Regions from separate parts of the Pedococcus aerophilus genome, predicted to be linked through region 2. Evidence: riboswitches for the same ligand, from Rfam matches in the RefSeq annotation. Region 2 holds a riboswitch; the other holds the start of a gene.
What was found. A riboswitch is a leader RNA that binds a small molecule or an ion and turns the genes downstream of it on or off. The one in region 2 is predicted to bind S-adenosylmethionine.

Region 1 (15,047 bases), on a different contig from region 2:
CCGCCACCGCTGGCCCGCCTCGTCACCCACATCGAGGCAGCGCTGGTCGACCACGAGCCCGGCCACCCGGTGCGCCCCTTCCCCGACAGACTTTGAGCGCCTGACCACGCCTGGACGTGGTCAGGCGCTCAAAGACCCGGGGTATGGCGCGGGGCCGGGCTCCGTGCCCAGCATGCGGCCGGAGTGCGGTGCTGCCGTGCGCCGGCGGTCAGGCCGTGGCGTCGGCCGGCTGGGCGGGCTCGGCGGCTTCGAGGCGACCACGCAGCGTCAGGGTGGCGACGACGAGGGCCAGCGTCGCCGTCAGCGCCATGACCAGGGTCATCGGCACCGCAGAACCCGAACCCATCGCACCGATCAGCGGAGCAGCCGCACCACCGATGACGAACTGCGAGGCGCCGAGCAGGGCCGCAGCGGTGCCGGCAGCCTCGCCGTGGCGCGTGAGCGCCAGGGCCGGGGTGTTCGGCAGCGTCAGGCCGCAGGCGAAGAGGATGAACCACAGCGGCGTCAGGATCAGCACGAGCCCGCCGAACCCGGTGGCAGCCGAGGCGAGGGTGAGCAGGGCGGCAATGGCACCGATGGTGACACCGACCCGCACCAGCACCCTGGCCTCGAACCGCTTGAGCAGGAACGGGTTGAGCTGCGACCCGGTGAGGAAGCCGAGCGAGTTGAGCCCGAAGACCAGGCCGAACTGCGCGACGCTCAGCCCGTAGATGTCCTGCAGGACGAACGACGAGCCACCGATGTAGGAGAACAGGGTGGCGAACATCAGCCCGCTGATGAGGACGAGGCCGACGAAGGTGCGGTCCTTGAGCAGCGAGCCGTAGGTCGCGACGACCGGGCGGAACGCGAGCTTGCGACGGTTGGCGGGCGGCAGCGTCTCGCGCAGGGCGAACGACGCCAGCGTCACCATCATCGTCCCGGCGATCGCGAGCAGGACGAACACACCGCGCCACGAGGTCACCTGGAGGATGGCCCCACCGAGGGTCGGCGCGAGGACGGGCGCGAGACCCATGACGAGCATGAGGCGCGACAGCATGGTCGCGGCGGCCGAGCCGGAGAACTGGTCACGGACCATGGCCATCGCCACGACGGCCACCGCCGCGTTGCCGAGGCCCTGGAGCACACGGCCGACGGTCAGCAGCTCGATGGTCGGGGCGAAGGCGCAGAAGATCGAGGCGGCGATGTGCAGGGCCAGACCGGCGATGAGCGGGCGTCGGCGGCCCACCGCGTCGGCCAGCGGGCCGACGAGGAGCTGGCCGAGCCCCATACCGAGCAGGATGCCGGTGAGGGTGAGCTGCACGGCCGACTCGGTAGCGGCGAGGTCGCGCGTGATCGAGGGCAGGGCCGGCAGGTAGGTGTCGATCGTCAGCGGGCCGATGGCGATGAGCGCACCGAGCACGAGGACGAAGCGCAGGTACGCGCGACCCGTCGGGGCGGGCGGCATCTGGGCAGGCGGCGGGGTCGAGCCGGAGGCGTGCTGGATGGCGGCAGAGGTGGCGACGGCGGTGTCGGGGAAGCTCTGGGAATGGTCGTCGGTCACGGTCTGGGGCGCGGCGGTCACGAGGGGGCCAACGCCACCGGGACCCCGATCCATTCCGAGGGGGTCAGTCGCGGCCGGTCAGCTCCCAGGCGTCGCCGGACTCCTCGACCTCTTCGCGGCCGGCGTACTGCGCCGCGACGGGGTCATTGTCGTAGCGGGAGTCGGGGGCGTACCCGGGGCTGTAGGTCGGCGCAGGCGCACCCACCGGGACCTCGTCGGTGTGCTCCACTCCCCCGGCCGACGCCGCGACCGCCTGGCCGTCGAACACCGGCTCGGCGTCGGGCACCTCGTCGCCGCGCATGAGCGCCAGCGTCGTGGGCAGGTCGTCGGGCTTGACCAGGACGTCGCGGGCCTTGGAGCCCTCCGACGGCCCGACCACCCCACGCGACTCGAGCAGGTCCATGAGGCGACCGGCCTTGGCGAACCCGACCCGCAGCTTGCGCTGGAGCATCGAGGTCGAGCCGAACTGCGTCGTCACGACGAGCTCGGTCGCCTGCAGCAGCAGGTCGAGGTCGTCGCCGATGTCGTCGTCGATCTGCTTCTTGGCCGCGACGACGGTGACGTCGTCGCGGTAGTTGGGCTTGAGCTGGTCGGTGACGGCCTTGACGACGTTCTGGATCTCCGACTCAGTGACCCAGGCGCCCTGGACGCGCATCGTCTTGCTCGAGCCCATGGGCAGGAACAGCGCGTCACCCTGGCCGATGAGCTTCTCGGCACCCGGCTGGTCGAGCACGACGCGGCTGTCGGCGAGCGAGGACGTCGCGAACGCCATGCGCGAGGGCACGTTGGCCTTGATCAGACCGGTGACGACGTCGACCGACGGACGCTGGGTCGCGAGCACGAGGTGGATGCCGGCGGCGCGGGCGAGCTGGGTGATGCGGACGATCGACTCCTCGACGTCGCGCGGGGCGACCATCATCAGGTCGGCGAGCTCGTCGACGATCACGAGCAGGTACGGGTACGGGTGGATCACCCGCTGGCTGCCCGGGAGCGGCTTGACCTTGCCGGCCTTGACCGCCTTGTTGAAGTCGTCGACGTGCTTGAAGCCGAACTGCGCGAGGTCGTCGTACCGCGTGTCCATCTCCCGCACGACCCACTGGAGGGCCTCGGCGGCCTTCTTGGGGTTCGTGATGATCGGGGTGATGAGGTGCGGGATCCCCTCGTACGCCGTGAGCTCCACTCGCTTGGGGTCGACCAGGACCATGCGGACCTCGTCGGGCGTCGAGCGCATGAGGATCGAGGTGATCATCGAGTTCACGAAGCTCGACTTGCCGGCGCCGGTGGCGCCCGCGACGAGCAGGTGGGGCATCTTGGCGAGGTTGGCGATGACGTAGCCGCCCTCGACGTCCTTGCCGACACCCATGACCATCGGGTGGTCGTTGCCGCGGGCGGCCTGGCTGCGCAGGACGTCGCCGAGGCTGACCTTCTCACGGTCGGTGTTGGGGATCTCGATGCCGATGGCGGACTTGCCCGGGATCGGGGACAGGATGCGGACGTCGGCCGAGGCGACGGCATACGCGATGTTCTTGGACAGCGCCGTGACGCGCTCGACCTTGATGCCGGGGCCGAGCTCGACCTCGTAGCGCGTGACGGTCGGGCCGCGGCTGAACCCGGTGACCTGGGCGTCGATGTCGAACTGGTCGAGCACCTGGGTGAGCGACTCGACGACGCGGTCGTTGGCCGCGCTGCGGGCCTTGTGCGGCGAGCCGGGCTCGAGCAGGGCGTTGTCGGGGAGCGTGTACGTGATGTCGCCGGCGAGCGCCAGCTGCTCCACGCGCTGGGGCAGCGGGGTGGTCGGTGGCGCCTCGAGGACGACCTTCTCGGCCACCGGGCGGACCTTGGCGAGGGCTGCCGCAGCAGCATCGACCGGGGCGGCGCCGGCACCAGACGCACCGGCACCCGCACCGGACGAACCGGGGGCGAGCACACCCGGGGCGGTGGGGCGCTTCTGGCCGGGGCGCAGGCCGTCCTTGCCGTCAGGGACGACGACCGCGGCCTTCTCGAACGCCTCGTCACCGTCGAGCGGGCCCTCGGGCTCGATGACGCGGCGACGGCGCTTGGGCTTCTCGGGCTCCTCGGCGAGGGGCTCGTCGAGCTCCAGGCCGCGGTGCAGGAGGTGGTCGCGCAGCTCGGCGAGGCGCTCGGGGATCATGTGGACCGGCGTGGCCGTCATGACGAGCAGGCCGAAGAAGCCGAGCATGAGCAGGATCGGGACGGTGCCGTAGACCGAGACGGCGGCCTCGAGCGGGCTCGAGGCGAGGAAGCCGATGATGCCGCCGCCGTCGCGCATGCCGTCGGCGCCCTCCGGCGGAGCAGGGATGCCGGCGGCGACGTGGGCCAGGCCCGAGGCGGAGAAGGCGAGGGCGGCCAGGCCGATCCCGATGCGGGAGTTGGCGCCGTCGTCCTGCGGGGCGCGCAGGAGCCGGATGCCGAGGTAGAGCAGGGCGAGGGGCACGGCGTACGCGACCCGCCCGAAGGTCCCGGCCACGACGGCGTGGATGACGTCACCGGCCTGACCCTCGAGGGCCCACCATTCGCGGGCTGCCACGACGATCGCCAGGCCGAGCAGGAGGAAGCCGACACCGTCGCGACGGTGCTCCGGCTCGAGGTCCCGGGCGCCGTTGCCGACGCGGCGCACCGCGCCCCCCGCGACGTGCGCCATCCCCATCCAGGTGCCCCGGACCGCACGCAGCGGGAAGGGCAGGCCGCCCCCGCTGGCCTTGCCCCGCGCAGGCTGCTTGCGGGGTGCGGCGGTGCGGCGGTTGGCAGGACGGGTGCTGGTGCCCTTGCGCGCCGACCCGGCGGAGGAGGAGCGCGTCGGGGTCGACGGACGTGTGGCCATGGTCCGCAGGCTACGCGAAGGTCCCACCGGACACACGCGTCACACGCGTTCCACCAGCACCGATCTGCTGTCGTCGGCCCGCCCGGGAGCACGGGTGCTCCACCGAACAGGTGGAACCTGACCACCGGTTCGGGCAGCGCGCCCGCGAACGGCCGCCCATGCCCGTGCTGCGCTGTCACGCTCGATCATGCGTCTGGCGGGACCCCGCACCGGTGGTCGTCCCCTCGGGGTTCGACCGTCGGCGCATGCGCACGAGGACACGGGGGCAGGGTGTGCGCTGGTCCCGCCAGCACGTCTGAACCATCGCGACCCGAGCGGGTGCCCCTCCCGCCCGGGTGACCCTGGGACCTCCCCGAGGTCTCAGATGGCGAGAAGGACCGTTCACCTGGTGGAGAACGTCGCCCAACCGCCGCTACCGTCGACGACCAAGGTCATGAGTGTCAGCGCAAAGCCCCGGCTTGCTGACCAGCAACCCTCCACCGCGGTGGGGTGCTCCGGGTGACGACCGGGTCGTCTGCACACGCAGCCGGCAAGCGCGGACCCGAGCACAGCCCGGGTCCCACCGGACCCAGGAGCTGACCTCCATGTCGATCGCGAGCACCCCCCCGACCACTCCCGAGAGCACGCCGGAGCGCGCGTTCCGCCGGACCGCCCCCCTGGCCCACGCCCGTGAGAACACCCGCGAGCACCTGCGCGCCGTTCCCCCGCTCACCGCCCCGGCGACGGTCCCGCTCGCCCGCGAGGCCGTGCAGGACGCGGTGGAGCCGGTCACCGTCGACCTGCCAGCGGTCGTCTCCGCCGGCCTGGTCGTCCCGACCCTGAACGGTCCGGTCGACTACGCCAACTTCGACCACGCCGCCTCCACGCCGGCCCTGGTCAGCGTCAAGGCCGCCGTCGACAGCGCCCTGCGCACCTACTCCTCCGTGCACCGCGGCAACGGCTACGCCTCCAAGGTCACGAGCGCCTGGTACGAGCAGGCCCGCGAGGAGGTCGCCACGTTCGTCGGCGCCCGCGACGGCGACCAGGTCGTCTTCACCCGCAACAGCACCGACTCGTTCAACCTGCTCGCCCGCGCCCTTCCGCGCGACACCCAGGTCTTCGTCTTCGAGACCGAGCACCACGCGGCCCTGCTCCCGTGGAAGGACCGCCAGACCACCCGCCTGCCCGTCCCCGGCAGCGCCGCCGACGCCGCCGTCCTGCTGCGTACCGCCCTGATGGCTCGGCACAGCCGCCACCGCCTCGTCGTGCTCACCGGCGCCTCGAACGTCACGGGCGAGGTCTGGCCGGTCCGCGAGCTCGCCGCGATCGCCCGCAAGGCCGGTGCCCGTGTCGTCCTCGACGCCGCGCAGTACGCCCCGCACCGCCGCGTCGACCTCGCCGACCTCGGGGTCGACTACGTGGTGCTGTCCGGCCACAAGCTCTACGCACCGTTCGGCGCCGGTGTCCTCGCCGGTCGCTCCGACTGGCTCGACGCGGCGACGCCGTACCTCGCCGGCGGCGGCGCCACCAAGGCCGTCACCGAGCGCGGGGTCACGTGGCACACCGGTGCCGCGCGCCACGAGGCCGGCAGCCCCAACGTCATCGGTGCCGTCGCCCTCGCCGCCGCGTGCCACGCCCTGCGCGCCGGGGCCGAGGCCGTGGAGGCGCACGAGACCTCGCTCGGCACGGCTCTCATCGACGGGTTGCGCGCCATCGACGGGGTGGAGACCTACTCGCTCTTCGGTGAGGACCACGAGCGGGTCGCCGTCGCGACGTTCACCATCGACGGCCTCGACAGCTCGCTCGTCTCGGCGGCGCTGTCCGCCGAGCACGGCATCGGGGTCCGGGACGGGAAGTTCTGCGCCCACCTGTGCGTCGACATCCTCCTCGACGACCCGTATGGCGAGGCGCCCGGGACCGCGATCCGTGCCAGTGTCGGTCTGGGCACGACGGCAGAGCACGTGCAGCGCCTGCTCGCCGCGGTCGCCGACCTGGCGGCGAACGGTCCGCAGGCGGCATACGAGGCCACGGCCGAGGGTTGGCTGCCGGTGGAGGACACCCGCGACCTCTCCCCCGCCCGCCCCTGGTAGGTCCGTACCCGGCCGAGCGGGGCCCGCGCCGGCGCGGGCCTCGCTCGGTCGCGTCTCAGGCCTGGATGACGACCGGAATGATCATCGGGCGGCGACGGATCTTGCCGCCGACCCAGCCACCGATCGCCCGGCGCATGACCTGCTCGAGCTGGTGGGAGTCGGTGATGCCCTTGCCGGTCGCGTCGGCGAGCGCCTGCTCGATCTTGGGACGCACCTGGTTGAAGATCTCGTCGTCCTCGGCGAAGCCGCGCGCCTGGATCTCGGGCCCGGCCGCGACCTTGCCCGTCGCGGAGTCCATGACGACGATGACGGAGATGAACCCCTCGTCGCGCAGGATGCGGCGGTCCTTGAGCAGCGCCTCGTCGAACTCGCCGACCGACGACCCGTCGACGTAGACGTACCCGCAGTCGACGGCCCCGACGATGCTCGCACGGCCGTCGACGAGGTCGACGACGACGCCGTCCTCGGCCAGCACGACGCGCTCGCGCGGGACGCCGGTCTGGACGGCGAGCTCGGCGTTCGCCACGAGGTGGCGCCACTCGCCGTGGACCGGCATGACGTTGCGAGGCTTGACGATGTTGTAGCAGTAGAGGAGCTCGCCGGCGCTGGCGTGGCCAGAGACGTGCACCTTGGCGTTGCCCTTGTGGACGACGTTGGCGCCGAGACGCATGAGGCCGTTGATGACCCGGTAGACGGCGTTCTCGTTGCCGGGGATCAGCGAGGACGCCATGAGGACGGTGTCGCCCTGGCCCACGTCGATCCGGTGGTCGCGGTTGGCCATCCGTGACAGCGCGGCCATGGGCTCGCCCTGGGACCCGGTGCAGATGAGGACGACCTGGTGCTCGGGGAAGCTGTCGAGCTTCTTGACGTCGACGAGCACGCCGTCGGGGACGTGCAGGTAGCCCAGCTCCGCGGCGATGCCCATGTTGCGCACCATCGACCGGCCGACCATGGCGACCTTGCGCCCGGCCTTCTCGGCGGCGTTCAGCACCTGCTGGACCCGGTGCACGTGGGAGGAGAAGCAGGCGACGATGATCCGGCGCTCGGCGTCGCGGAAGACCTTGTCGATCGCCGGGGCGATGTCCTTCTCCGGGGTCGTGAACCCCGGGACCTCGGCGTTGGTCGAGTCGGTCATGAACAGGTCGACGCCCTCCTCCCCCAGGCGGGCGAACGCGCGCAGGTCGGTGAGGCGGCCGTCGAGCGGCAGCTGGTCCATCTTGAAGTCGCCGGTGTGCAGGATCGTCCCGGCGGGCGTCCGCACGAAGACCGCAAGCGCATCGGGGATCGAGTGGTTCACCGCGACGAACTCGCAGTCGAACACCCCGAGCTTCTCGCGCATCCCCTCCTTCACGCCCAGCGTGTAGGGAGTGATCCGGTGCTCCTTCAGCTTGGCCTCGACCAGCGCCAGCGTCAGCATCGAGCCGACGACCGGGATGTCCTTCTTGAGCCGGAGCAGGTACGGCACGGCACCGATGTGGTCCTCGTGTCCGTGGGTGAGGACGATCGCCTGGACCTGGTCGAGCCGGTCCTCGATGTACTCGAAGTCGGGCAGGATCAGGTCGACGCCCGGGTGGTGGTCCTCGGGGAACAGCACCCCGCAGTCGATGATGAGCAGCTGCCCGGCGTGCTCGATGACGGCCATGTTGCGGCCGACCTCGCCGAGGCCCCCGAGGGCGACGACGCGGACGCCGTTCGGGTCCAGCTGGGGCGGCAGGGTCAGCTCGGGGTGCGGGTGGCTCACAGCAGGCCCGACTCCTTGAGCCCCGCCCGCAGCAGGTCGAGGTGCTCCGGCGGCGACTCGACCAGCGGGAGCCGCACCGTCGCGTGCTCGATGACCCCGAGCTCGACGAGGGCTGCCTTGGCCATGATCGCGCCCTGGGAGGTGTTCATGATCGCCTCGACGGCGGGGATGAGCCGGTGGTGGATCTCGCGGGCCGCCGCGAGGTCGCCGCGGTCGACGGCCTCGATCATCGCGGCATACTCCCGACCGGCGACGTGGCCCACGACGCTCACGGTGCCGACTGCACCGAGGGCGAGCCAGGGCAACGTGGTCGCGTCGTCCCCGGAGTAGTAGACGAGGTCGGTCGAGGCCATCACCGTGGTCGACGCCCACGCGTCCCCCTTGGCGTCCTTGACGGCGAGGATCGTCGGGACGGACGCCAGCTCGCGCAGGGTGTCCGAGGTGAACGGGATCCCGGTGCGCCCGGGGATGTCGTAGAGCATCACGGGCAGGTCGGTCACCCCTGCGACGGCGCGGCAGTGCGCGACGACACCGGCCTGGGTGGGCTTGTTGTAGTAGGGCGTGACGAGCAGGAGCCCGGTCGCCCCGGCGTGCTGGGCGCGCCCGGCCATCTCGACGCTGTGCGCGGTGGCGTTCGAGCCGACGCCGGCGACGACGGCCGCGCGGCCGCCGACGGCCTCGGCGACGAGGCTGACCATCTCGAGGCTCTCGTCGTCGCTGAGGGTGGCGGACTCACCGGTGGTGCCGTTGACGACGATGCCGTCGTGCCCGGTGTCCACGAGGTGCTGCGCGACCCGCTTGGCACCCTCGGCATCGACGCTCCCGTCGGGTCGCATGGGCGTGATCATGGCTGTCAGGAGGCGACGGAACGGTGACGCTGTGCTCATACCCGCAGGCTATCGCTCCACGGCGCCGGGCCTGTGCCCCGCTCGCGCGGGGGCGCGCACATTGGCGGGATCCCTGTGCCGCGCGACCGGATCGTTGACAGGACCGCCCCTCGGTATGGCGCCGTGGCCCGTCGGACCCCGGTGTTAGGTTTCCGTCGTGCAGCAGTACCTGGACCTCCTCGACCACGTGATGACGACCGGGACGGACAAGTCCGACCGGACGGGGACGGGCACGCGCTCGGTCTTCGGCTACCAGATGCGCTTCGACCTCTCGGAGGGCTTCCCCGTCCTCACGACCAAGAAGCTGCACCTCAAGTCGATCATCGGCGAGCTGCTGTGGTTCCTGCGCGGCGACTCCAACGTCCGCTGGCTCCAGGAGCGCGGCATCTCGATCTGGGACGAGTGGGCGGACGAGAACGGCGACCTGGGCCCGGTGTACGGCTACCAGTGGCGGTCCTGGCCGACCCCCGACGGCGGGCACGTCGACCAGATCGCCAAGGTCATCGAGGCGATCCGCACCAACCCCGACTCCCGGCGCCACATCGTCTCGGCGTGGAACGTCGCCGACGTCGACTCGATGGCCCTGCCCCCGTGCCACACGATGTTCCAGTTCTACGTGGCGGACGGGAAGCTCTCCTGCCAGCTCTACCAGCGCTCGGCCGACATCTTCCTCGGCGTGCCCTTCAACATCGCGTCGTACGCCCTGCTGACGATGATGGTCGCCCAGATCTGCGACCTCGAGCCCGGCGACTTCGTGCACACCCTCGGCGACGCGCACCTCTACTCCAACCACGTCGAGCAGGCGAAGCTCCAGCTCACCCGTGAACCGCTCCCCCTGCCGCGGATGGTCATCGCCCAGGGCAAGCAGATCGACGAGTTCGACCTCGGCGACTTCGAGCTCGTCGGCTACGAGGCCCACCCCTCGATCAAGGCACCCATCGCCGTCTGAGCCGGGTGCCTCCCGGTCCGGCAGCAGCAGGCTCCGCACGGCATACCCTGTCGTCATGACGAACGTGACCCTCATCGCGGCGGTCGGGAGCAACGGTGTCATCGGCGCCCACAACGACATGCCGTGGCACCTGCCCGAGGACTTCGCGTTCTTCAAGCGGACCACGATGGGGCACCCGATGATCATGGGGCGCAAGACGTTCGACTCCATCGGCCGCGTCCTGCCCGGTCGCCGCACCATCGTCGTGACCCGGCAGGGCGACTGGTCCCACGCCGACGTCGAGACCGCGCACTCGCTCAGCGAGGCACTCTCGCTCGCGGGTCCGGTGAACGAGGTGTTCGTCTGCGGCGGCGGCCAGGTGTACGCCGAGGCCATGCCGTGGGCGCACCGCCTGCTCATCACCGAGGTCGACCAGGCACCCGAGGGCGACGTGCGCTTCCCCGCCATCGACCCGGACCACTGGCAGGAGACCGCCCGAGAGGAGCGCGACGGCTTCAGCTGGGTGACCTACGACCGCACCTGATCCACGTGGGCCCCCGGGTGCGAGGATGACCGGCATGAGCCAGCCGCACGACCACTCGCACGACCACCCGACCTCGTCCTCGCACGGGCAGGACCGCGGACCGCTGGCCGATGCGAGCGTGCGCACGGCCAGGGCGACCGATGCCCCCGCGGTCGGCTTCGTCCAGGCCGTCGTCTGGCGTGAGGCGTACGAGGGGGTCGTACCCGCCGAGGTGCTGGAGGCGTTCGAGCCCAACGCGTTCGCCAGCGCGTGGCGCCAGTCGCTGTCCTCGCCGCCGCAGGGCGTCTACCGGCTGCTCGCCGCCTGCGCCGGAGACCAGGTCGTGGGGTTCGCGTCGATCGGCCCGAGCCAGGACCCCGACGCCGGCGGCGCCACCGGCGAGGTCTCGGCCCTGGGCGTGCACCCCGAGGCCCGTCGTGCCGGCCACGGGTCGCGCCTGCTCAACGCCGCCGTCGACACCCTGCGCGGTGCCGGTGCCGACACCCTGCACGCGTGGGTGCTCAGCACCGACGAGCAGACCCGGGCTTTCCTCACGGCGTCCGGCCTGCACCCCGACGGGGCGTTCCGCGACCGGGTCGTCTCCCCCGACGGGCAGACCGCCCGCGAGGTGCGCCTCGTCGCCGACATCCGCCCTGAGGGCGAGCCTGATCCCGCACGGCAGTGACGGCAGACCGGTCCTCCGCGGTCCCGGCTCTCGCGCCCGAGCGCCGGCAGGCCGTCCTGCGCCAGTCGCTGTCCGTGTCGGTGGCGACCGGTGCCTACGGCATCAGCTTCGGCGCGCTGTCCGTGGCTGCCGGCTTGTCGATCCTGCAGACGCAGGCGCTGTCGCTGCTGCTGTTCTCCGGCGGCTCGCAGTTCGCGTTCGTCGGCGTGCTCGCAGCGGGTCCGGCCGGGGCGCCGGCCGCCATCGCCACCTCGACCCTCCTCGGGGTCCGCAACGGGCTCTACGGCCTCCAGGTGGCCCGACTCCTCGGGGTCCGGGGACCCCGCAGGGTCGCGGCGGCCCAGCTGACCATCGACGAGTCGACCGCCGTCGGGGTGGCCCAACCCGAAGCAGCAGCCGGACGGATCGGCTTCTGGGCCACCGGGATCGGCGTCTTCGTCCTGTGGAACCTCACGACCCTCGTCGGGGCACTGGCCGGTGACGCCATGGGCGACCCGCGCACGTACGGCCTCGACGCCGCAGCCGCTGCCGCCTTCTGCGCCCTGCTCTGGCCACGGCTGAAGTCCGTCGACGCCTTCGCCATCGCGGCCGCCGCCGCGGTCATCGCCGTCCTGCTGGCCCCGCACGCGCCCGCGGGGGTTCCTGTCCTCGTGGCAGCCACGACGGCGCTGGCGGCTGGGCTGTGGCGCCGTGCGCACCGCGACCCGGCCCCGCCGCACCACTGGGCCGGCGAGGAGCAGCCTTGAGCACCTGGACCGCGGTGCTCGTCGCGTCCACCCTCGCCTTCGCCCTCAAGTACGTCGGCCACCTCGTGCCCGCGAGCTGGCTCGACGGCGAACGCACGACGCGCATCACCTCGGCCCTGCCGATCGCCCTGCTCGCCGCGCTGGTCGGGGTCCAGACGTTGACCTCGTCGTCGGGCGCCGTGGTCGTGGACTCGCGGGCGGCAGCCGTCGGCGTCGCCATCGTCGCGCTGCTGCTGCGCGCACCGTTCATCGTCGTCGTGGTGCTGGCCGCCGCGGTGGCGGCTGGCCTGCGCCTGCTCGGCCTGCCCTAGCGCTGGGTCGCGCGCCAGGCGCGGACGGCGGCGCGGTAGTGCGCCTGCTCGCTCTTGCGGTCCTTGGCCACCCGAGCGGCCTCCGCCTGCTCGAGCTCGCGGGCCCATTCGCCCTCGGCGCCGGACTCGCCCGCCTGGGCCATCATCCGCGACCCGTCGCGCGCGAGCCTGACCAGCGGGAGGATCGCGAGCAGGGCGACGACGGGGATGAGGACGACCCCGAGCCCCAGCAGGATCGACGCACACCTGCCGTCGGCGATGAGGGCGACACCGCGCCACCCGATCGTCGCGGAGTAGAACACCAGCACCAGGAGGGTGATGAGTGCGGTGACCTTCTCGCGCACTCAGTCGTCCAGACCGAGGAAGTGCTCGAGGCCGACCGTCAGCCCCGGGTGGTCACCGACGGCGCGCACGCCGGCGAGGACACCGGGCATGAACGACGTCCGGTCGAACGAGTCGTGCCGCAGCGTGAGCATCTCCCCCACCCCGCCGAGCAGCACCTCCTGGTGCGCCACCAGGCCGCGCAGCCGCACGGAGTGCACCGGTATGCCGTCGACGCGGGCCCCTCGGGCACCGTCCGGGTCCTGGGTGGTGGCGTCGGGGACGTCACCGATGCCGGCCTCCGCGCGGGCGGCGGCGATGAGGGAGGCGGTACGGGCTGCGGTGCCCGACGGCGCGTCCACCTTGGCCGGGTGGTGCAGCTCGATGACCTCGACGGACTCGTAGAACCGTGCGGCCTCCTGCGCGAACCGCATCATGAGGATCGCGCCGATGGCGAAGTTGGGGGCGATGAGGACACCGACGCCGTCGTGGTCGGAGAGGGTGCCGCGCAGCGAGCCCAGCCGCGCCTCGTCCCACCCGGTCGTGCCGACGACGACGTGCACGCCCTGCTCGACGCAGTGGCGGACGTTGGCCGGTGAGGCGTCCGGGACGGAGAACTCGACGACGACCTGCGCGCCCCCGAGGTCGCCGAGGTCATCACCCTGGTCGAACCTGCCGACCAGCGTGAGGTCGTCCGCGCCCTCGACGGCCCGGCACACCTCGGCACCCATCCGTCCGGCTGCACCGATCACGGCCACCCTGGTCGACTCGCTCATGGGCGCCAGCGTAGCGATGGCGGGCCCACCCCCGAGGGGGCGGACCCGCCATACGCGGTCCTGCGTGGTGGTGCGACGGGTCGCGACCTACTTGACGAAGGCCTTGAGGCCCAGGACCACGGGGTCGTGGTCGGAGGACCGGTAGGGACCGGGGTCGTGGAAGTCGGTGCCGTGGTAGTTGTACCGGCTGTACTCCAGGGCCAGCGACTCACCGGAGTTGATGTTCCAGTGGTCGGCACCCGTGGACATCTTCAGGCCCGCCGCGTTGACGAGGATGTGGTCCAGCGACCCGGACAGCCCGGAGAACGAGTAGGAGTACTGCCCGTCGTCGAACTTCGAGCCCACATCGGTGTACCCGGCGTCGTAGAGGACGTCGAGCGGGTCCTCCATCGTGTACGAGTTGTAGTCACCGGCCATGACGATGGCCTTGGCGCCGTACTCGGCAGCGACACCGGGCACCCAGTCGCGCAGGGCCTGGGCCTGCAGGATCCGGCTGGTCACCGAGGCGCCCTGGCCGTCGCCGGAGTCGGCGTCGCCGGGGAACGGACCGGCCGAGCCCTTGGACTTGAAGTGGTTGACGACGAAGAGGAACTTGTCGCCCTTGCCGGTCTTCTTCTTGAAGGTCTGGGCGATCGGCTCGCGCGCGTTGCCGAAGGCCTGCCCGTCCTCGCTCTGGTCACCCAGCGCACGGGAACGGTCGACGCGCATGACGTTGGCCGGCTTGTAGATCATCGCCGAGGTGATGAAGTCCTGCTCGTCCGCGGACGGCAGGTCTGTCGAGGAGGGCACGAAGGCCCACGTGCCGGGACCCGCGTCGGCGTTCAGCGCCGCCACGAGTCGCGACAGGCTCTCATCACGCGAGTGGCCGAACCGGGCCGAGTTCTCGACCTCCATCAGCCCGACGACGTCGGCGTCGAGCGCGTTGATCGCCGACACCTCCTTCTCGGTCTGGCGGGCGAGGTCGGCCGCGTCCCAGGCACCGCGACGGTCGCAGCCGTCGCGCACCGTGTCACCGCTGCTGTCGCGGTCGTAGTACGCGAGGCACTCCGGGTCCGCGTCACCGAGGTCGGTGAAGTAGTTCAGCACGTTGAACGACGCGACCTTGAGGTCGGCGTCACCGAGCTGGTTGATGTCCGCCTCGTCGGGCGCCGCGGTGCGGGTGTTGGTGAACGTCACCGGCGAACCGGTGTTCTCCGGGCCGACGACGGGAGCGGTCGGCTGGAAGCGCCAGAGGTTGAAGCGGTAGTCGACGACGACCGGGGCGGTGAACGTCGCCGGGGCGCCGACCCGGACGGGCTCGGTGTTCGAGACGTAGGCCGGGGTCTGGTCACCGTTGAGCAGGCACGGCGTGGGGCGCGTGCCACAGGTGGCGGCCGAGTAGCTGGCTGCCGTGAAGTTGCTCGAGGCACCGTCGTCGAGCGTCACCTTGCGCGCGGCGTTGTCGGCGTCGACGGCCTTGGCCTCGGCGGAACCGGGCTCGGCGACCTCGGTGCTCTGGAGCAGCGGCGTCGTGCCGGACGCGAGGCCCACCTCGCCGTACTGGTTGGTGGCGAACGTGTTGGTCACCGTGTAGGCGCCGGTCGGCTGGAAGAGCATGCCCTCCAGGGACTCACGGCCCGCATCGGTCCTCGGCCAGGCCGAGGTCAGCGCCTGCACGGCGCTGAAGTCGGTGCCGGCG
Region 2 (15,047 bases):
CCTGCGGGTAGTCGGGCATGTGCAGCAGCTCGCCGCTGAACTCACCGGGGGAGCGGACGTCGACCAGCGCGCCACCGAGGTGGGCCAGGACGTCCTCCTTGAACGCGCGGACCGGCGCGTCGTCCCGCTCGACGACCGGGTATGCCGCGTCGCCGGTGAGTGGGGACACCTGCGGCACGTCCTTGGTCATCTCCCGGCCCTCGGCCACCCACTTGGCGCGGCCACCGTCGAGGAGGCGCACGTCCTCGTGGCCGAAGAGCGTCATCACCCACAGGGCGTAGGCGGCCCACCAGTTGTTCTTGTCTCCGTAGATGACGACGGTGGTGTCGCGGCCGACCCGGCGTGCGGACATCACGGCGGCGAACTGCTCGGCGTCGACGTAGTCGCGCATCACCGGGTCGTTGAGGTCCTGGTGCCAGTCGAGCTTGAGCGAACCGGGGATGTGGCCGGTGTCGTAGAGCAGCACGTCCTCGTCGGACTCGAGGACGACGATGCCGTCGGGTCCGCCGACGGCGCCGGCCCCGACCTGCTCGGCCAGCCACTGCGTGCTGACGAGTCGTTCGGGGTGGGCGTACGCGGCGAAGGTGGACTCGGTGGACGGTGCGGTGGGGTCAGCCATGCTCCCAAGGCTAAACCTGCTGGTCGCGGAGCCGCGTGGCAGGATGGCGAGAGAGCTTCGTACCGTAGCTGACGACGACATCAGGGAGTACAGCGTGGCGTTCCTCGGGTTGGGCAAGGACGAGCCGGAGGTCAAGACCTCCGCTCTCGAGCAGGCCAGGGCCGGCAAGGAGGACTCGGGGATGCTCACGAACGCCGTGACCGGGCTTGTCGAGAACCTCCTGGACGTGGGCATCGACGGCCGCGGGCGGTTCGACTCCGCGCAGAAGGTCGCCGACGTCAAGCGTGCCGAGCGCCCGGACGCCGAGGACGCGATCGACGCAGTCGTCCGTGGTCACCTCAAGCTCGCCGCCGCCGGTGGTTTCGTCACCGGGCTCGGTGGCTTCATCACGCTCCCCGTCGCGCTGCCCGCGAACGTCGTCGAGTTCTACGTCGTGGCCACCCGCATGGTCGCCTCGATCGCGTCGCTGCGCGGGTACGACATCAAGCAGCCCGAGATCCGTTCGGCCGTCCTGCTGACCCTGGTCGGGGCCGACGCCGACGACCTGCTCCAGAAGGCCGGGGTGATGGCGACCGGTCGGCTGTCCAACCTCGCCGCCCAGCGCCTGCCCGGACCGGCGCTCATGGTCGTCAACAAGGCCGTGGGCTTCCGCCTGCTGTCGACCGCAGGGAAGAAGACGCTGACGCGGTTCGGCAAGGGCGTGCCGGTCATCGGTGGTGTCGTCGGTGCCGGTCTCGACAGCTACCTCCTCAAGCGGATCGCCGTCCACGCCCGCCACGAGTTCCCCAAGAAGACCACCGGGACCTGAGGAGCAGACATGGCCGTGAACCGCCTGGGAGCCCTGCGCTCCATCGCCACCGCACTGCGCACCGCGCTCCGTCCCGGGTCGCCGGGGCTGGGCGAGCGCTTCGTCAGCTTCCCGCGGCTGGTCAGTGCGACCCTGCGGGGGGACTACCACGGCAGCACGCGCGGTCGGTTGTTCATGATGGCCGCTGCCGTCCTGTACATCGTGTCGCCGATCGACCTCGTTCCGGAGGCGTTCCTGTCCGTCCTCGGCCTCGCCGACGACGCCGTCGTCGTGTCGTGGCTGGCGGCGGCCTTCGTCAACGAGACCGAGAGCTACCTGCGCTGGGAGCGCACCGTCCGCGGCACCGCCCATCCCACCGGCAGTGGCGGCGCAGGGTATGGCGCCGGGCCGGCTCCCGACGCCGGCTCCACCTCGCCCGGGGGCACCACCGTCCCGGGTCACGTCGTCCGCTGACCCGGGACGGCGGCCGGGCCGTCGTCACGGGCGATCCGTCGTCACAGCCGATCCGTCGTCACAGCCGATCCGTTGTCACAGCCGATCCGTCATCACAGCCGGGGCGTCGTCCACAGTCGAGTGGATCCTTAAGCGGTGTCCACAGGCTGGTGACGGCGCCCTCGGCGTGGGCGATGACGCGCGGCAGCGTGGGCGCCATGGAACCCATCCGTCTCGCCGGACCCGCTGACGTCCTGGCCGTCCTTCCCTACCAGCTCGGCTACCACCCGAGCGACTCCCTCGTCGCGATCGCGTTGCGGGACCGCCAGATCGGGCTCGTCGAGCGCATCGACCTCCCGCCTGACGCGGCCGTCCCCGAGGCGTGCGCCGCCGTCGTCCCGCCCCTGGTGCGCGAGGACCCGGACGGGGTCCTGCTCGTCGGGTACGAGTCGAGTCCGGGCGCGGCCCTGCCGCTGGCCGACGCGGTCCGCGACGACCTCGTGGCCGCGGGCGTGCAGGTCCTCGACCGGCTCGTCGTCCGTGCCGGCCGGTGGTACGCCCCGGACTGCGACACCGGCTGCTGCCCGACCGAGGGACAGATGCAGGAGGTGCCTCGTGACGCACCGGCCGTGGCCCAGTTCGTGGCCCTGGAGGTGTCGCCACTGCCCGGGCGGGAGTCCTTGGCCACCCTCGTGGCCCTGGATCCCGAGCGCGCCGGACCGGTGGCGCAGGCGCTCGCGGGGCTCGGTGCCCGGTCCGACGGGCGGGCCTTCGGGCAGCGCGCCGTCGACGTGCACCGGCTGCGGTTCCTGGCCACCTGGGCGAAGCTGCTCGACGTCACCGACTCGGCGTGCGACGACACCTGCGACGCCACGGACGGCGACGCCACGGAGCACGTCGCCAAGGACGATGTCGCCACGGACCACGTCGGTGCCGGCCAAGGCGCCATCGGCGACGACGTCCTCGGTCCGGCCGGTGCCGACCGCGCGTGGAGCGGTCAGCTGCTCACCCCGGACGAGGTGGCGCTGCTCGTGGTGAGCCTGCGCGACGTCGAGCTCCGTGACGGCATCATCGCGTGGATCTGCCCGGGCACCCTGCCGCTCGACGTCGTCTCGCCCGACCTCGCCGACGCGCTGCACAGCTGCCTGCCGCAGCCCGCCTGGGAGCCGGTCGTCGGCTCCGTCGACCCCGCCACCCGGGAGCGAGGCGCGGCGCCGGACCTCGGTGGCTCGGGACGTTGGTCGGAGCCTCGCCCGACAACCCGCTCCGCACGTCGTCGGGCGCGGGCTCGACGTGCGGGCCGACGTGACGGCTCTCGTCCCGACAGCACCGAGCAGACCGTGGTGGCCGGTCGGCGCGTGCTCGCCAGGCTGCAGACAGCGGTCCGGGCGGTGCCCGACGAGGAGGCGGCCGCGTTGCTGACCGTGCTCGCGAACCTCGCGTGGTGGCTCGGCGACGGCGCCCTCACCAGGGTCGCCCTGGACAGGGCCCTGGAGCACACACCGGGGTACCGCCTCGCGGTCCTGCTCGAGCGCATGGTCGACCTCGGGGTCCGTCCGCGCGCCGAGCGGGGTCGCCCAGCATCGTCGGGGACCAGTGCGCTGGGTGGTGGGCTCTCGGCGTGACCGGCAGGGGGCCGCCCGGTGCGGGCACCCGATCGTTCTGGTCCAGTGTCCGGACGAGCCGGACAGGCGCGGGACCGGCTCGTATGATGGGCGTCAGGTGATGAGTCCCAGCGACAAGCCCCGGCTGGCTGGGCGGCAACCCTCCTCGCGGTGGGGTGCCCCGGGTGAGGACCGGGCCGACCCAGATCTGGGCGGCAAGCGCGATGCCACAGGAGCACTCTCATGACCACCACCTCCCGACCCCCGACGACCTCCGGGGCCTGGCGCGGCGGGGACCCGGTCGGCGACCGGAAGTTCATCGGCCTCGGAGCGGTCGAGCTCGAGCGTGGCGGTGTGCTGCCCGACGTCACCCTGGCCTACGAGACCTGGGGCGAGCTCAACCCGGCGCGCGACAACGCGATCCTCGTCGAGCACGCCCTCACGGGCGACAGCCACGTGACCGGCCCGTCCGGCCCCGGGCACCCGACCCCCGGATGGTGGCACGGCCTCATCGGGCCCGGCTGCCCCCTCGACACCGACCGCTTCCACGTGGTGGCTGCCAACGTGCTCGGCGGGTGCCAGGGCAGCACGGGGCCCGCGTCGCCCGGACCGGATGGTCAGCCGTGGGGGAGTCGTTTCCCGTTCGTCACGGTCCGCGACCAGGTCCGGGTCGAAGCCCTGCTCGCCGACCGGCTGGGGATCGACCGTTGGAGCCTGGTCCTCGGCGGATCGATGGGTGGCATGCGCGCCCTCGAGTGGGCAGTGACGCACCCGGAGCGAGTGGCGTCGGCACTCGTGCTGGCCAGCACCGCGTACGCGTCCGCGGAGCAGATCGCGTGGTGCCAGGCCCAGCTCCTCGCGATCCGCAGCGACCCCCACTTCCGCGGGGGCGACTACTACGACCAGGAGACCGGGCCCGACACAGGCCTGGGGATCGCCCGGCGGATCGCCCACGTGACCTACCGCAGCGAGGTCGAGCTGCACGAACGCTTCGGGCGCTCGCCGCAGGGCGAGGAGGACCCGTTGGGCGGTCGCGGCCGTTACGCCGTGGAGTCCTACCTCGACCACCACGCCGGCAAGCTCGCAGGCCGCTTCGACGCCAACTCCTACGTCGTGCTGACCGAGGCGATGAACTCCCACGACGTGGGCCGGGGTCGTGGCGGGGTGGAGTCTGCCCTGGCCCGGGTCACCGCGGACCTCACCGTCGTCGCGGTGGACTCCGACCGGCTCTACCCGCCGCGGCTGTCCCACGAGGTGGCTGCGGGAGTGCCGGGGGCCCGCCTGCACACCGTGCACTCGGACTACGGGCACGACGGCTTCCTCATCGAGCTCGAGCAGGTGGGCGCCGTGGTGCGGCGCGTCCTCGGAGACCCTGCCTGACCGGGGGATTTCCGATAGCGTCGGGCGGGCGGTCACTGCCGCAGCTGTCGACGAACGAGGAGGTTCCCGTGGCCATCGTTGTGGGGTATGTCCCGACGAAGGAAGGGCGAGCAGCGCTACGACGCGCTGCGGACGAGGCGCTGCTGCGCAAGTCCAAGCTCATTGTCATCAACTCCAACCGTGGAGGCCGGGACTACGACAGCGACGAGGCCCAGCGGTTCGAGACCGACCTGGTGCGCGTCCAGGGAGAGCTCGAGGAGCAGGGGCTGGAGCACGAGGTGCGCCAGCTCGTCCGAGGCAACGAGCCGGCCGAGGACCTCATCGCGGTCGCCGAGGCCGAGCAGGCCGAGTTCATCGTCATCGGGCTGCGCCGCCGCACGCCGGTGGGCAAACTGATCCTGGGGTCGAACGCCCAGCGCATCCTGCTCGACGCGTCGTGCCCCGTGCTGGCCGTCAAGGCCGACGCCTGACGGCTCGAGAGCTGGCGAACAGGGCCCTGCCGGGCCCGATTTCGTGCGGGAATGCGGGATTGCGGGCCTTGTCGTTTTACAATGTCCAGAACGAGGTCGCACCGAGTCCCCAGCGGGCTCATCCGGTCCGACCTCGGCAATACTTCCGCCCCCGCAGTTGTTGTCGTAGGCATGCCCCGCCATGCCCGTGATGGCGTGCGCCGTGCCGCGATCCCGCGACGAAAGGTAGTCCGTGTCGCCTGTGTCCAAGAAGGCTGCGAGCCCCGCACCATCTCTCCCCACCGAGTTCACCCACCCAGCCCTGCAGCAGCTGCTGATGCAGGGCCGGACCAACGGCTCGGTCGACAGCGCTGCCCTGCGTGAGGCGCTGGAGAGCGCCGAGGTGCCGCCGAAGCGGATGAAGGTCGTGCTGCGTTCACTGGACGAGCAGGGCATCACCGTGACCCTGGACGCCGTGACCGCCTCCCGTGCCGTCGCTGCGACGACGACCCGTCGCACCGCCACGGCCTCGGCGAAGAAGACCGCTGCCAAGAGCACCGCCACGAAGGCTGCCGCCAAGCCGGCCGCCTCCGAGGACAAGCCGACGGCCAAGACGGCCACCAAGGCTGCCGCGAAGACGGCGACCAAGGCCGCTGCCAAGGCGACGACGACCGCGAAGGCCGCCGCTGCTGCGGCCGAGCCGGCCAAGCCCGCCGCCAAGAAGACCGCGGCTGCGAAGAAGGCTGCTGCCAAGGCAGCTGCCGGTGACGCTCCCGCCGACGGCGAGGAGACCACGGACGCCGAGCCGACCGACGTGGTCGAGTCCGAGCTCGAGGACGTCGTCATCGAGGACGAGACCGACGACAAGAAGAAGGACGGCGAGGAGGAGGAGTCCTCCTCCGGCTTCGTCCTGCGCGACGACGACGAGGACGACGCCCCGGTCCAGCAGGTCGTGACCGCCGGCGCGACCGCCGACCCGGTCAAGGACTACCTCAAGCAGATCGGCAAGGTCGCCCTCCTCAACGCCGAGCAGGAGGTCGAGCTCGCCAAGCGCATCGAGGCCGGCCTGTTCGCCGAGGAGCGCCTCAACTCCGGCGACAAGATCGACATGAAGCTCAAGCGTGAGCTCTGGTGGATCGCCCAGGACGGCAAGAAGGCGAAGAACCACCTGCTCGAGGCCAACCTGCGCCTCGTGGTCTCGCTCGCCAAGCGCTACACCGGTCGCGGCATGCTCTTCCTGGACCTCATCCAGGAAGGCAACCTCGGTCTGATTCGTGCGGTCGAGAAGTTCGACTACACCAAGGGCTACAAGTTCTCGACCTATGCGACGTGGTGGATCCGTCAGGCCATCACCCGCGCCATGGCCGACCAGGCCCGCACCATCCGCATCCCGGTGCACATGGTCGAGGTCATCAACAAGCTGGCCCGCGTGCAGCGCCAGATGCTCCAGGACCTCGGGCGCGAGCCCACCCCGGAGGAGCTCGCCAAGGAGCTCGACATGACCCCGGAGAAGGTCGTCGAGGTCCAGAAGTACGGCCGCGAGCCCATCTCCCTGCACACGCCCCTCGGTGAGGACGGTGACAGCGAGTTCGGTGACCTCATCGAGGACTCCGAGGCCGTCGTCCCTGCGGATGCCGTGAGCTTCACGCTCCTGCAGGAGCAGCTGCACTCGGTCCTCGACACGCTCTCCGAGCGTGAGGCCGGTGTGGTCTCGATGCGCTTCGGCCTGACCGACGGCCAGCCGAAGACCCTCGACGAGATCGGCAAGGTGTACGGCGTGACGCGCGAGCGGATCCGCCAGATCGAGTCCAAGACGATGAGCAAGCTGCGGCACCCGAGCCGTTCGCAGGTCCTGCGCGACTACCTGGACTGACGTACGTGGACTGACGACGACGAGAAGGGGCCGTGGACGATGTCCACGGGCCCTTCTCGTCGTCCACGCGCCATACGGGGCGACGGGTGGTCAGCCGCGGTCGGCGCGCCGCTCCTGCCAGCGGTCCCAGGGGGAGCGCAGCACGCGGACAGCGTGGTCACGACGTTCGCGCCACTCGAGGAGCCCGTCGCTCGGCCACCAGACGGCCCGCATCCGGTCCTTGCGACGGCGCACCCCCGAGACCGCCTTGACGACGTGCTCGGTGTCGGGGCGGACGTCGGCGAGCGTCGTGCCGGGCGGGGCGTAGCGCGAGCGCTCCACCCCGTCGACGACCCTGCTGAGGGCCTGCGACTGCTCACCCTCGAGGTAGGCCTCACGCTGGTAGAAGCGGCCCGCCTGTCGTGGGGTGCTCCCGCGGGGAGGTATGACGCCCAGGTCACCGAGGCGCTCGACCATCGCCTGCCACTCGATCTCGACCCTGGTGGCCTCGTCCGGGGCCTCCTTGAGCCGTCGGCGCATCCGGGCGCGAGCGGCGAGCGGCACGGCCATCGACCCCAGCGCACCGACGACCAGTCCGAGCAGCACCCACAGCAGCACCGTGCGGGTCTGCGGTCCGAGGATCGAGGTGGTGTCGTCCTGCGTGCCCGAGGTCGTCGTCGGGTCCTCGGCGCCGGGGTCGTTGGCGCCGTCGGCCCGGGTGTTGGAGGAGGCCGAGCTGCTCGAGCTGGCCGTCGACGACGGGTCGTTCGACTCAGGGGTGGTCGGTGCCAGGGAGTAGGGCGGGGCCACGGTGTTCTGGGTGCCCGACGGGGTGGGCTCGAACCGCAGCCAGCCGACCCCCTCGAAGAAGAGCTCGGGCCAGGCGTGGGCGTCGGAGGCCCGCACGGTGTACGTGCCGCGGTCGGCCGTGCCGGGCAGGAAGCCGATGGCCATCCGGGCCGGGATTCCGCTCTCGCGAGCCATCATCACCATGGCGGTCGCGAACTGGACGCAGTAGCCGACCTTGGTCCGCAGGAACAACGAGATCGCGTCGGGGCGCTCGGACTGCCCGAACTCGTTGGTCACCGTCTCGGGCAGCTCGAGGGAGTAGCTGAACCCCCCGCTGGTGCGCAGGTAGGTCTGGATCGCCCGGGCGGCCTCGATGCGGCTGGCGCCGTCGGGGACGACCTGGTCGACGAGCTCACGGACCAGGGGCTCGGACGACGGGTCCACCTGCAGCTCGGGGGGCAGCAGCGCGCCGGTGGCACCCTGCACCGGCTGGTCGAGCGTCTCGGCGGCCGGGTTGAGCGCGAGGTAGTTGAAGCTGTACGAGCTCGCGGTCCGGTTGACGCTCGCCACCGACGTCTGGCGGTCCAGGCCCCACGCGACGCCGTCGAGGTCGCCGGAGACGAGCGGCGTCGGCGCCGCGATCTGGGGTGCCTCGATGCGTGACTCGTCGACCGAGAGGCGGTAGGTCTCGCGGGGGACGTCGTCGTCGAGCTCGGCGGGAAGCTGGAGGTCGGGGCGCCGGCTGAAGCTCACGTCCGCGTCGTCGGGTCGCCACTGGTCGTTGGCGTAGTTCTCGAGCACCCCCACGCGCAGCGGCGTGAGGATCGGGGCGTTCGTCGTGTAGGTCAGCACCGGTGCCGTCGAGGGACTCTGCAGGCTGCGGGTCAGGTCGAGGGTCGACTTGAGCCCGATCTGTCCGTCGCTGAACCCGGTCGCCTCGCTGGACCGCCCGAGGCCGTCGATGAGGTACCGCGTCGGCAGGTGCGGGATGACGACGGGCAGGGCGACAGCCGTGACGAGGCCGGCGACGGCGAGCGTGCGGCCCACCGCGGCATACCCGTAGGCGCCGTCGTGGTCGTCGGAGCCGCGCCGTCCCGTGGTGCTCATCGGGGTCGTGGTGCTCCACCGGCGCAGCGACGAGATGCCCTGCCGACCGAGCATGAGCAGCCAGATGCCGCCGGCGGCGACGAAGTACATGGGGTTGAGCGAGTCGCCGGAGTTGGAGGCGGAGATGAGGAACGCCGTGAGCAGGGGGAGTCCGGCCATGGCGGGGGAGCGGCGCATCACGGCGAGGTGGTCCACGACCACCGCCGCCACGCCGATGGCCAGGCCGATGCCGAGGATGACGCCCCGGTTCGTCGGTGCGGGGGCGGCGTAGTTCTGGATGGTGAGGCGTGCCTCGTAGAGCAGGTTGTTGAAGGCCAGCACCGTGTCGAGCGAGGGCAGCCCGAACCACAGGTGGCCGCGGCCGTGCATCCACCCGGCGACCAGCACGATGGCGACGAGCTGGGCCGCGGCGACGAGGGTCTTGGACGTCGTGAGCAGCCGTGCACCGATCCCGGCGGCGACCACGACGACCACCATGACGAGGGTCGGCCGCACCCAGGTGTTGGGGGTGAACAGCGTGGTGATCGGCCAGGCGACGACGGCGGAGGCCGCCCCGGCGAGCAGGGACTCGGGGATCCGGCCGCGGCTCATGCGACACCCACTCGCTGGGTGCCACCGGAGAGGACGCCCCAGACCGAGGCGAGGTCGTCACCGGACCCCACGACGGCCACGCCCCACCCGGCGCCGCGCAGGACGGGCACGCAGGGCAGCTCAGAGCTGGTGCCCGGCCGGCGCCGGGTCGCCCCGAAGCCGTGGGGGTCGAGGACGATCGCGAGCGCGGTCCCGCCCGGCTGGCGCAGGGAGGCGACCTGGCGGGCCACCTCCTCGTCGAGCTCGGTCACCACGGCGAGCACGAGGCCACCGGAGGAGGTCGCCGGGTGCGCGGCCTGGAGCACGTCGCCGAACTGGTCCTCCGAGCCCGGCTCGGCCATCGCGAGGACGTCGAGCAACGGGTCGAGCTCCATGGCGGCCGCCGCGCGGCTGTCGTCGGCGGTCTCGTCGGTGATCAGGTGCACGGCATACCCCTGGTCGAGGAGGTGCACCGCGATCGAGGCGCACGCGGTCACGGCCCACTCGAAGGAGCCGGAGCTGCCCGAGCCGTGGTGACCGCGCGAACGCGAGTCCAGGACGACGACGGCGCGGCGACGGGCCGGGCGGTCCTCCTGGCGGACCATGAGCTCGCCGGTCTTCGCGGTCGCGGGCCAGTGGATGCGGCGCAGGTCGTCGCCGTCGCGGTAGGAGCGGATGGACACGTCGTCCTCGCCGTGGAGGGCGACCATGTGGGGTATGGCGCCCTCGGCACCGACGCCGCTGCCCGGCGGGAGACCCCCACCGAGCGGCAGGATCCGGGGCAGCACGAGCACGTCGCTCGCCCCGGAGATGGCGGCCACCCGGGTGCTCAGGCCGAACGGGTCGCGCAGCCGGACCCCGAGGGGGCCGAGGCGGTGCCGGCCACGGACGTGCGAACGCACCGTGTAGTGGACCTCCTGGCGGTCACCCCTGCGCAGACGAGGCACGACGAAGCGGGGCCGGTCGCCGAGGGCGTAGTCGAGCTGCTCCTCGGCCATGAGCAACGGGCTGGCGGCGCCGCCGGCGTTCTCGATGCCGAGGGTCACGACGGACTGCTCGTCGACCTGGATGCGCCCGGGGACGGCGGTCCGCTCGAGGGAGAAGCGCAGGTCGTGTCGGCGCATGAGCAGGCCGCTGAGGAGGGGCAGGGCCACGAGCAGGACACCGATGCGCGTCAGGTCGGTGAAGCCGAGCCCGATCCCGCACAGCACCAACGTGGTCCCCGCGGCGACGAACGCCCGTCCGCGGGTGGTGAGGAGGTCGCGAAGTCTGCGCACGCCGGCGCCTCAGCGCCCGGCAGCCGGGACCGGCACCCGCCGCATCAGGTCCTGGAGGACCTCGCCGGTGCTCCGGCGGGCGAGCTGGGTCTCGCCGGTGGGGATGACGCGGTGGGCCAGGACGTGGACGACGATCGCCTGGACGTCGTCGGGCAGCACGTGGTCGCGGCCCTCGAGCGCGGCGTGGGCGCGGGCGGCGCGCAGCATGTGCAGCGTCGCGCGAGGGGAGGCACCCAGGCGCAGCGCCGAGCTGGACCGGGTGGCCGAGGACAGGTCGACGACGTACTGCTTGATGGCGTCGCTGGTGAAGACCGAGCGCACGGCCTTGACCATGGCCGTGATCGTCGCGGCGTCCGTCACAGGGCTGAGCGTCTCCAGCGGGGAGACCTGACCGTGCGTGTCGAGCATCGCCACCTCGGCCCGCGAGGACGGGTAGCCGAGGGAGATGCGTGCCATGAAGCGGTCACGCTGGGCCTCGGGGAGGGGGTAGGTGCCCTCCATCTCGATGGGGTTCTGGGTCGCCATGACGATGAACGGCTTCGGCAGGTCGTAGGTCTGACCGTCGACGGTGACCTGGCCCTCCTCCATCGACTCGAGCAGGGCCGACTGCGTCTTGGGCGAGGCGCGGTTGATCTCGTCACCCACGACGACGTTGGCGAAGATCGCGCCGGGGCGGAACTCGAAGTCCCGCACGTCCTGGTTGAACACGCTCACGCCCGTGATGTCGCTGGGCAGCAGGTCGGGCGTGAACTGCACGCGACGGACCGAGCAGTCGATGGTCTTGGCGAGCGTCTTGGCCAGCATCGTCTTGCCGACGCCGGGCACGTCCTCGAGCAGCAGGTGACCCTCGGCGAGCAACACCGTGATCGCGGTGTGCACGACGTCGGGCTTGCCCTCGATGACGGAGTTCATCGCGCGGGCGAGGCGCCCGGCCACCTCGGTCACCTGGCTGAGGGACGCGGGGGAGCCGGCAGGCAGGGAGAGCAGGCTCTCCGACGCCGATCCCTGGGCGGACCCCTGAGGACCTGCCTGACCGCCCATGGACCCTGTCATCGAACCCTGCATCGGGCCCCCGCCCTGGTTCTCGTACCCACCCTGCACCGGCTGTCCTTCCGTCGTATCCGTGGTCGCCACGCTGCGCCCTGCGGATGGTCTCGATCTTTCCCCACATCGCTCCACCGGGACAGCAGGTATGCCGTCTCGTGACCTGTCGGGACTGGTTCGGGAACGCCCGGGGCCCCGAATCGGTGCCCTCGACGCCCTGCGTGGGTCCATCCACTGGGCATTCGGTGCGGACGAGCTCGGCGGCGGGTGGATCGAGCCGTCGTCTCAGCGAAATCTGCACCACTTTGCACCACCATGCTGACCTGCAGAAACAGCCAAACAGATGAGGAAAACACGACGAACCGGGCCCACTCGGGGGTGGGTGTGGAGTAAAGTGGGGGAAACAAGAGGGCCGTGGGGTCCTGCAGTCGAGTCAGGGGGAGGTGGTCACCGTGTTCCTCGGGACGCACAGCCCCCGCCTCGACGAGAAGGGCCGCCTCTTCCTCCCCGCGAAGTTCCGCGAGCGGATGGCCGGCGGCCTGGTCGTCACCCGCGGCCAGGAGCGCTGCCTCTACGTCTTCCCGATGCAGGAGTTCGTCCGCGTCACCGAGCAGATGCAGTCGGCGCCGACCACGAGCAAGGCCGTCCGCGACTTCACCCGCGTCTTCCTGTCCGGCGCCTCCGACGAGGTCCCGGACAAGCAGGGCCGCGTGACCATCCCCGCCAACCTGCGCGCCTATGCCGGACTGACCCGCGATTGCACCGTCATCGGTGCCGGCTCGCGCGTCGAGGTCTGGGACACCGAGGCGTGGAACACCTACCTCGAGAGCACCGAGCAGGGCTTCGCCGACCAGTCCGAGGAGGTGATCCCGGGCCTGCTGTGACTTCCACGGGCACCGGCTCCACCGGTGCCCGCGGTCCCTGCCGCCAGGTCTCCAGCCGCTCCGCTTCCCGGGACGACTTCCCCCGTCCCGGGCCGCATCCCTTGGAGCGGATGGGGACCTGACCGCAGGGCCCACCCCAGCAGGGCCGGGCCACCACCCAGGACCACCAGCACCACCCCGCACCACCAGCACCACCACCCGCACCACCGAGCAGGAGCACCGCGATGAACTCACGAGGAATGGCCGCCGACCGGCACATTCCCGTGCTCCGCGACCGCATCGTCGAGCTGCTCGCCCCGGCGCTGACCGAGCCCGGCTCGGTCTACCTCGACGGCACCCTCGGCATGGGGGGCCACGCCGAGGCGATCCTCGAGAGCTGCCCGCAGGCCCGGGTCGTCGGCATCGACCGCGACCAGGAGGCCCTGGCGCTCGCGGCCGAACGGCTCGACCGGTACGCCGACCGCACCACCTTCGTCCACGCCGTCTACGACGAGGTGCCCCGGGCGCTCGCCGAGGCCGGGGTCACCCACGTGGACGCCAGCCTCTACGACCTCGGGGTCTCCTCCCTCCAGCTCGACGAGACCGACCGCGGCTTCTCCTACAGCCAGGACGCGCCGCTGGACATGCGGATGGACCAGTCCACCGGCATCACCGCCGCCGAGGTCCTCAACACCTACTCGGCGGCCGACCTCGAGGGCATCCTGCGCGAGTTCGGCGAGGAGCGGTTCGCCAAGAAGATCGCCGGAGCGGTGGTGCGCGAGCGGGAGACCGAGCCGTTCACCACCTCCGGCCGCCTCGTCGAGCTGCTCAAGAAGTCGGTCCCTGCGGCGTCGCAGAAGAGTGGGGGACACCCGGGCAAGCGGACCTTCCAGGCGCTGCGCATCGAGGTCAACGCCGAGCTGTCCGTCTGGGCCCGGGCCCTGCCGCGCGTCATCGACGCCCTCGGGGTCGGTGGCCGCGTCGCGGTCCTGTCCTACCACTCGCTCGAGGACCGCATCACCAAGCGCGTGCTGGCGCAGGGAGCCAAGGGGAGCAGCCCCGAGGGCCTGCCCGTCGAGCTCCCCGAGCACGCGCCATACCTGCGGCTGCTCACCCGCGGCGCCGAGGAGGCGTCCGCTGACGAGCAGGCCGCCAACCCCCGATCTGCCTCGGTGCGCCTGCGCGCCGCCGAGCGCACCCGACTTTCCACCGCAACGAAGGGAACCCACCGATGAGCCAGCAGACTGCGACGGCGAGGGTCGCATCTCGGGCACCACTGCGTCGGACCGCACCGCCCCAGCCGCTCCGGGTCGTGCCCGCGGCGATCGGGCAGCCGGGCAACGGCGTGTTCGCCACCCTGTGCATGGCCCTGCTCGGGGCCGGCCTGGTCGCCCTCCTCATGCTCAACACGGCCATGGCCGAGGGGTCCTTCACCCTGCACAACCTCCAGGCCACCTCCGGTGAGCTCACCGACACCCAGGACGCGCTCACGCAGGCGATCGACGCCCAGCGCAGCCCCGCCAACCTCGCGGCGCGCGCCGCCAAGCTGGGTATGGTGCCCGCCGACTCCGCGGCGTTCCTGCGCCTCAGCGACGGCAAGGTCCTCGGCGTGGCGAGCCCGGCCAAGAAGCAGGACGGCTTTACCGTGGTCACGGCTCCGCAGGCGACGTCAGCGTCGTCCGCCGCGAAGAAGGACACCGGGCCCAAGGCCACGGTCAGCACCAAGGGGGACGTGACGACGACGACCGTGAAGGTCACCAAGCCCGACGGGTCGGTCGTCACCACGGTCACCAGTGTGGACGCGAAGACGAAGGCCACGACCAGCACGAGCACCACCACGCCGGCGAAGACCACGGCCACCCCGGCCACCCAGGCCACCACGACGCCGACTCCCGCCACCCCGCAGCCCTGACGCAGACACGAGGTACCCAGTGACGCAGACCCGAGGCACCCGCCCCGGAGCCCCGCGCCCTCGTCCTGCGCACGGTGACGCACCCCGCCGCCGCCCGGCCGAGGGAGCATCCGCGGGCAAGGAGCGGATCGCCGCAGCCAAGGCCGGTCGCCCCGCCTCCGGCGCCCCCCGCACCCGGACGTCCGCGCCGCGCCCCACCCGGACCGCCGCACCCCGCGCCACGCGCCCGACGGCTCCGCCGCGGCGCCCCACCGGTCGCCGCGTGAGCCTGGACGGCTCCAATCCCCGTCGGCGGATGCGCACGATGACCGTCGCGATCCTCTTCGTCTTCAGCATCTTCG

Region 1: another riboswitch for S-adenosylmethionine. It lies ahead of ABD286_RS15480 (aminotransferase class V-fold PLP-dependent enzyme); the one in region 2 lies ahead of metX (homoserine O-acetyltransferase MetX).

Annotation. Positions count from the first base shown of each region.
Region 1 covers NZ_BAAARN010000004.1:182,902-197,948, reverse strand. Annotated here, with positions in the region: gene ABD286_RS15495 (hypothetical protein) at 1-96, shown strand, start outside; gene ABD286_RS15490 (multidrug effflux MFS transporter) at 209-1,561, opposite strand; gene ABD286_RS15485 (FtsK/SpoIIIE family DNA translocase) at 1,605-4,382, opposite strand; SAM riboswitch class IV at 4,812-4,924, shown strand; gene ABD286_RS15480 (aminotransferase class V-fold PLP-dependent enzyme) at 4,967-6,451, shown strand; gene ABD286_RS15475 (ribonuclease J) at 6,507-8,192, opposite strand; gene dapA (4-hydroxy-tetrahydrodipicolinate synthase) at 8,189-9,079, opposite strand; gene ABD286_RS15465 (thymidylate synthase) at 9,237-10,028, shown strand; gene ABD286_RS15460 (dihydrofolate reductase) at 10,084-10,551, shown strand; gene ABD286_RS15455 (GNAT family N-acetyltransferase) at 10,586-11,215, shown strand; gene ABD286_RS15450 (AzlC family ABC transporter permease) at 11,212-11,961, shown strand; gene ABD286_RS15445 (AzlD domain-containing protein) at 11,958-12,272, shown strand; gene ABD286_RS15440 (hypothetical protein) at 12,269-12,616, opposite strand; gene dapB (4-hydroxy-tetrahydrodipicolinate reductase) at 12,617-13,369, opposite strand; gene ABD286_RS15430 (ExeM/NucH family extracellular endonuclease) at 13,457-15,047, opposite strand, start outside.
Region 2 covers NZ_BAAARN010000001.1:806,643-821,689, reverse strand. Annotated here, with positions in the region: gene ABD286_RS03805 (sulfurtransferase) at 1-619, opposite strand, end outside; gene ABD286_RS03800 (EcsC family protein) at 714-1,427, shown strand; gene ABD286_RS03795 (YkvA family protein) at 1,437-1,880, shown strand; gene ABD286_RS03790 (DUF4192 domain-containing protein) at 2,078-3,484, shown strand; SAM riboswitch class IV at 3,581-3,691, shown strand; gene metX (homoserine O-acetyltransferase MetX) at 3,707-4,843, shown strand; gene ABD286_RS03780 (universal stress protein) at 4,912-5,313, shown strand; gene ABD286_RS03775 (RNA polymerase sigma factor) at 5,546-7,165, shown strand; gene ABD286_RS03770 (transglutaminase TgpA family protein) at 7,256-9,631, opposite strand; gene ABD286_RS03765 (DUF58 domain-containing protein) at 9,628-10,887, opposite strand; gene ABD286_RS03760 (AAA family ATPase) at 10,897-11,940, opposite strand; gene mraZ (division/cell wall cluster transcriptional repressor MraZ) at 12,384-12,815, shown strand; gene rsmH (16S rRNA (cytosine(1402)-N(4))-methyltransferase RsmH) at 13,040-14,029, shown strand; gene ftsL (cell division protein FtsL) at 14,026-14,706, shown strand; gene ABD286_RS03740 (peptidoglycan D,D-transpeptidase FtsI family protein) at 14,726-15,047, shown strand, end outside.